2 regions of the Alishewanella sp. SMS8 genome follow, and region 1 is predicted to be linked to the other one. Evidence: predicted binding sites of a transcription regulator. Region 1 holds the regulator's gene; the other holds the start of a gene.

Region 1 (3,424 bases):
AATGAGATCCGATTTGACCGTGCCAGCCGAATTTTAACGTTATCGGGTAATGCCGAAGTGATGCAAAGCGGTAGCTTAGTGCGCGGTGCCGTGATCCGTTACAACATTGAATTACAACAATTAAGTGCTGAAGGTGAGCAAAATCGTCGCGTTACCACGATTTTCACCCCAGAAAACAAGGACAATCCATGAAGTTAGTGGTCTCGCACCTCGCCAAAAGCTATAAAAGCCGGCAGGTAGTGAAAGATGTCAGCTTAGAGGTCAATGCAGGGCAAATCGTCGGTTTATTGGGCCCTAACGGTGCAGGTAAAACGACAACCTTTTACATGATTGTTGGCTTAGTTCCCTCGGATAAAGGCACCATTACCCTCAACGAGCAAGATATTACTTTTGCTCCGATCCACCAACGTGCCCGCGCCGGCATTGGTTATTTACCGCAAGAAAGCTCGATTTTTCGTAAATTGACTGTGCATGAAAACTTATTGGCCATTTTGCAAACCCGCAAAGATTTAAGCACGCAACGCCGCGCTGAAATTGCCGATGATTTATTAGAAGAATTTCATATCGGCCATATCCGCAACAGTTTAGGGATGGCGTTATCTGGTGGCGAGCGTCGTCGGGTTGAGATCGCGCGAGCATTAGCCGCTGATCCCGCTTTTATTTTATTAGACGAACCGTTCGCTGGCGTTGACCCGATTTCAGTACTTGATATCAAAAAAATCATTCAACACCTCGCCCAACGTGGCATTGGTGTTCTCATTACTGACCATAATGTGCGTGAAACGTTAGATGTTTGTGAAATCGCTTATATTGTCAGTCATGGCGAACTGATTGCAGCCGGTTCTCCGCAAGATGTTCTAGCAAATCAGCAGGTACGTGATGTATACCTAGGTGAGCAATTCAGGCTATAGTAAAGAAGATAGAACGCAACTGCGCATTCAGGAGAGAATTACAGGTACATGAAGCCCTCTTTGCAACTCCGCCTAGGACAACAGCTTACCATGACGCCACAACTGCAACAGGCGATACGCCTATTACAGTTGTCTACCATTGAGCTACAGCAAGAAATACAGGAAGCGTTAGACGCGAACCCGTTACTCGAAGGCGATGATGATTTCGAACGTCAGCCAGATGAGGTTGATCACAGTCTTGGCAATATCAATCGCGATACCCTTGACGATCCACGCAACAAAAACTCAGAGCAAAAAGACGCTGCCGATCGCGATACCAGCGATGATCTGAATCAACAAAACATCCAAGAAGATTTACCGCTAGATAATAACTGGGATGACTTAGTCAGTGCCGCCCCTGTTAGCAGTGGCAACATGCCTGATGACGATATGGTGTATCAGGGTGAAACCAGCGATACCCTGCAAGATTATTTACGTTGGCAAATGCAACTGACGCCCTTTTCTGAAATCGACCGGGCTATTGCTGAGATCATTATTGAAGCCATCGATGACAATGGTTTTTTAAGTATCAGCTGCGAAGAAATACTCGACTCACTGCAATCTAACGAGGTCGAGGCCGACGAAGTTGAAGCCGTGATTAAACGCATTCAATTATTTGATCCGGTCGGGGTTGGCGCGCGCTCGGTGCAAGAGTGTTTACTGGTGCAGTTACGGCAGTTTGAGCCAACTACCCCCTATTTAAATGATGCAAAACTCATTATTAGCAACTATACCGAATTTTTAGCAAATAGAGACTTTCGTTCTTTGATGCGCGTGACTAAACTCAAAGAAGAAGAGTTAAAGGAAGTCATGCAGTTGATCCACAGTTTAAATCCACGGCCGGGTGCTGATGTGATTAAACAAGAACAGCAGTATGTGATTCCTGATGTCACGGTGACAAAAGTAAAAGGTCGTTGGCAAGTCGAATTAAACGCTGACGCTATGCCCAAAATACGGATCAATCAGCAATATGCGGCGATGAGCAAAACCGCTAAAAATTCCGCTGATACGCAATTTATTCGTTCGCACTTGCAAGAAGCTAAATGGTTTTTAAAGAGCTTAGAAAGCCGAAACGATACTTTACTCAAAGTAGCCAATTGCATTGTGCAGCAACAACAAGCCTTTTTTGAGCATGGTGAAGAAGCCATGAAACCGATGGTATTGAATGATGTTGCAGAAATGGTCGGTATGCATGAGTCGACGATCTCACGCGTCACCACTCATAAATATATGCATACACCACGTGGAATTTTTGAACTTAAGTTCTTTTTCTCCAGTCATGTTAGTACAGAGAGTGGTGGTGAATGTTCTTCCACTGCCATTCGTGCTTTTATTAAAAAATTGGTGGCGGCAGAAAATCCGGCAAAACCGCTAAGTGACAGTAAAATGGCGGAGATTTTGTTAGAACAAGGGATAAACGTGGCTAGGCGAACTATCGCTAAATACCGCGAATCGTTGTTTATTCCGCCGTCAAATCAACGAAAGACCCTGCTGTAAGTGTCTTAACTAAAAGGAAGAGTCTATGCAAATCAATTTAACAGGCCGTCACGTCGAAATTACCGAAGCCTTAAAAGATTATGTCGAGAATAAATTTGCTAAGCTAGAGCGTCATTTCGAGAACATTAATAATGTACATGTCATCTTAAACGTGGAAAAATTACAACAGATTGCCGAAGCTAAAATCCATCTCACCGGTGGCGAAGTGTTTGCGGTGTCTGAGAACGAAAACATGTATGCTGCGATTGACCAGTTAATAGACAAACTCGATCGGCAGGTCATTAAACACAAAGAAAAACTGTCACGACACTAAGACATTATTATGAATTTAAACGCAATGTTAGCGGAGAACTGCACGAAAAGTGCAGTTCTATTTAACAGTAAAAAACGTATCCTCGAATATATCGCCGAACTGGCTCACCAGCAGCTTCCCGAACTATCTGAATACACGATTCTTGAAGCCTTAATGACCCGTGAAAAACTCGGTTCAACCGGCATCGGTGGCGGTATCGCCATTCCTCACGGCAAACTTGACTGCGTAACTCAACCGATTTTGGTGTTTGTGGTCAGTAAAGACCCTATCGCGTTTGATGCGATAGATAACCAAGCCGTCGATATTTTTTGCGCTATTTTAATACCCACTGAGCAATGCCAAACGCACCTAAGTACGTTATCCGGTATTGCCAAATTGTTGAGTCAGAAAGACTTAACCAAAAAAATCCGCCATGTCGAGTCAGATGAACAACTGTATCAGCTACTACTCGACTATAGCCAAAAAACAGGTGAGTCATGAAACTACTCGTCGTCAGTGGTCGCTCAGGCTCTGGCAAATCGGTTGCTCTAAGAGTCATGGAAGATCTCGGCTATTACTGCGTCGACAATCTCCCGGTTAATCTATTACCGACTCTGGCAACTGCAGTAATGGGCCAATATGAACGCGTTGCCGTGAGTATTGATGTGCGTAACTTACCGAGCGA
Region 2 (3,424 bases), on a different contig from region 1:
TGTTGATCGCGTTTATTGCACATAAAAAAACCCCGCTGCCAGTAGCAACGGGGTGTCAAATAGGACAAAGGACAAGGATAGACAGAGGTGGGTCACGTTTAGTGTTGCTGGCTAGAAACTAAGTTTACTGACGCCAACAACACAGGCTCTTGGAGGGTGCCACCGACACCCGCCAAACTGCTTACTTTACCGAGGCAACAAACTCAGGGTAGGCTTCAATACCGCACTCTGAAGCATCCACACCTTCATATTCTGCTTCTTCGCTTACACGAATACCCATTACCAATTTCAGGAGGTACCAAACCACCAAGCTTGTAATAAATACCCAAGCAAAGATTGCAAAAGCACCAATTAACTGGCCAACGAAGGTTGCACCTTCTTTACTAAATGGCACAATCATCAGACCGAAGAAACCTACTACGCCATGAACAGAAATAGCACCAACTGGATCATCAATCTTAATTTTGTCTAAAGCGATAATCGAGCCGACCACTAACACACCACCTATGGCACCGAATAACGTTGCCTGTAAAGCAGTTGGTGTAGAAGGTTCAGCCGTGATAGCAACCAAGCCTGCAAGAGCACCGTTTAATGTCATCGTTAAATCAGCTTTGCGGAATAAGAGCACCGATAAGGCCAGTGCTGCAATAGCGCCGGAAGCGGCAGCCGCATTGGTATTTAAAAAGACCACGGCAACAGCATTAGCATTACTGATATCCCCCAGTTTTAATACTGAACCACCGTTAAAACCAAACCAACCCATCCACAGTATCAAGGTACCTAAGGTTGCTAAAGGCATGTTCGCACCAGGGATTGCATTCACTTTACCGTCTTTACTATACTTCCCTTTCCGAGCACCTAGTAATAACACTCCCGCTAAGGCTGCCGCAGCACCTGCCATGTGCACAATGCCTGAGCCTGCGAAATCAGAAAAACCAAACTGATCATCCAGATTAATACCGAACATCCCTTCAGCGCCCCAAGTCCAAGATCCATGAACTGGATAAATAAAGCCCGTCATCACCACCGCGAATGCTAAAAAGGCCCAAAGCTTCATTCGCTCAGCAACAGCACCAGAAACGATAGACATTGCAGTAGCAACAAAGACGACTTGGAAGAAGAAGTCAGATGCGCTAGAGTAAACCGCTGCCCCTGTAAAACCATCTTCACGCTCGGCAAAACTGGTTAAGGTAGCATCAACATCCACAGCGCCGATACCACTTAAGAAAAAGTCACCGCCATACATAAATGCGTAACCGCATATTAGGTACATAATGCAAGCTATGGAGTAAAGAGCCACGTTTTTAGTTAAAATCTCAGTGGTATTTTTGGCGCGCACCAAACCTGCTTCCAGCATTGAAAAACCGGCAGCCATCCACATGACTAAGACACCGCACATTAAAAAGTAGAAGGTATCCATGGCATATTGTAAGTGATAAATTTGTTCTTGCATGTTAATACTCCTTAAATCGCTTCGGCGTCGGTTTCACCCGTCCGAATACGGACGGCTTGTTCGAGGTTGTAAACGAAAATTTTTCCGTCACCTATCCGACCGGTATGAGCCGCTTTTTGAATGGCTTCAAGTAAACGTTCTACCTGATCATCTTGGGTCGCAATTTCCAGTTTTACCTTTGGCAGGAAATCAACCTGATACTCAGCTCCACGATATAATTCGGTGTGGCCTTTCTGCCGACCAAAACCTTTTACTTCTGTCACCGTTAAACCTTCTACACCAATGTCCGCGATGGCTTCACGAACATCATCCAGTTTGAACGGCTTGATGATGGCACAAACAAGCTTCATGATGGTTTTCCTTATCGACTAATTTTTGTGATTGCACCGTTATATAAGAAAACCTTGTGCCAACTTTTATTTATCGATAAAAAACAATAATTTAAGCCTACACCACCAAATTTAAAGCAAAAAAAAGCACCATAATGGTGCATTCATTCCCGTAGACTGTGCAGCTCTCTTCGCTTAACCTCCGCTTAAAAACTGCTGCCAGGCCTGTAGCAGTTTCACTAAATCTTCCAAACCACATTGGGTTTGCATGCCATGATCATCCAGCGATAATGCCTCTTCATCAAGCTCGGCTGAGGTTTGTTGCCTCGTGTCCCCTGCTTCATAAAATAGGGTGTTATGTCTTAAAGTCACCTCGGCATGTTCCACTTCGAGTAGATATTCTTTTCCTTGGAAGCGCAAAGTGTCATAGGCTTTTAAGGCCTGCAATTGGCTTAACAGCGGTTGATAAGCCGAAGCTTGCTGGCCAAATTCGTCCAATAAAAAGCGCGCTAACACATCGTGTTCAGCACTGAGTTTTAAGCTAAATTGCCGGGTGGCCCGATCATAAGTAAAGTCGTATTCCATGCACTATTCCGTTAACACGCAGTGTTAGAGCGCCCACGGCACAAGCCACAGCAGCTAGGCGTACCGTATTTGTTTGAGGCGAAGATTTTACCTGATTTCATGCGGCTTGGTTGGCAAAATAGCAGGTTTTTGCGCTAAGTCAGTTAGTAGCGGCAGTTAGCACAGTACTGATTAAGTCGACAGGATAACCGACACGGCTCAGCAACCTTGTCACCCAGTGCGATGTCAGCCGTGGCTTTGTAGGAACATTACGTATAAAAAAGGCCTGCATTCAGCAGGCCTTGTTAAACAGTTTGCTGACTACACAGCTTGCTGAATAATCACGTTGTCTGCTTTTTTAGTGTATTGCGACATCTTATGGAAGTTCAGGTAACGATAAGTGTCGGCTGCCGTAGCATCGATCTGTTTCGCGTACTCTAAGTATTCCGCTACTGTCGGTAACTTACCGATAATAGAAGCGACCGCCGCTAACTCGGCTGATGCTAAATAAACATTCGCACCCTGACCTAAACGGTTCGGGAAGTTACGAGTAGACGTTGAGACGACTGTCGACTTCTCAGCTACGCGAGCTTGGTTACCCATACACAGTGAGCAACCTGGCATTTCAGTGCGTGCACCAACTTTACCGAAGATACTGTAGTAACCTTCTTCCGTTAACTGTGCTTGGTCCATCTTAGTCGGCGGAGCGATCCATAACCGCGTGGGCAACTGGCCTTTATATTTGTCCAGTAATTTACCCGCAGCACGGAAGTGACCAATGTTGGTCATACAAGAACCGATAAATACTTCATCAATCTTGTCGCCTGCTACTTTAGACAATAAACGCGCATCATCTGGGTCATTTGGTGCACATAGTACCGGCTCTTTAATGTCAGCTAGGTCAATTTCAATTACTTCAGTATATTCTGCATCAGCATCAGCAGACATTAACTGTGGATCTTTCAACCAAGCTTGCATTGCTTGAATACGGCGCTCGATAGTACGAACATCACCATAGCCTTCAGAAATCATCCACTTCAACATCACGATGTTTGATTCAAGATATTCGGCAATCGAT

The links. The regulator sigma-54, encoded in region 1, starts transcription at its own class of promoters, with help from an activator protein. The targets are predictions, from matches to a motif close to GTTGGCACGNNNNTNGNNT.
Region 2: glnK (P-II family nitrogen regulator) is a predicted target of sigma-54. The motif match lies at 1,849-1,867, and genes of this name have one in related genera.

The regions. Positions count from the first base shown of each region.
Region 1 is NZ_JAPJEA010000001.1:1,183,095-1,186,518, forward strand. It holds gene lptA (lipopolysaccharide transport periplasmic protein LptA) at 1-192, shown strand, start outside; gene lptB (LPS export ABC transporter ATP-binding protein) at 189-911, shown strand; gene ORJ01_RS05460 (RNA polymerase factor sigma-54) at 960-2,447, shown strand; gene hpf (ribosome hibernation promoting factor) at 2,473-2,760, shown strand; gene ptsN (PTS IIA-like nitrogen regulatory protein PtsN) at 2,767-3,240, shown strand; gene rapZ (RNase adapter RapZ) at 3,237-3,424, shown strand, end outside.
Region 2 is NZ_JAPJEA010000002.1:526,756-530,179, forward strand. It holds gene ORJ01_RS09920 (ammonium transporter) at 182-1,453, opposite strand; gene glnK (P-II family nitrogen regulator) at 1,465-1,803, opposite strand; gene ORJ01_RS09930 (YacL family protein) at 1,978-2,367, opposite strand; gene acnB (bifunctional aconitate hydratase 2/2-methylisocitrate dehydratase) at 2,668-3,424, opposite strand, start outside.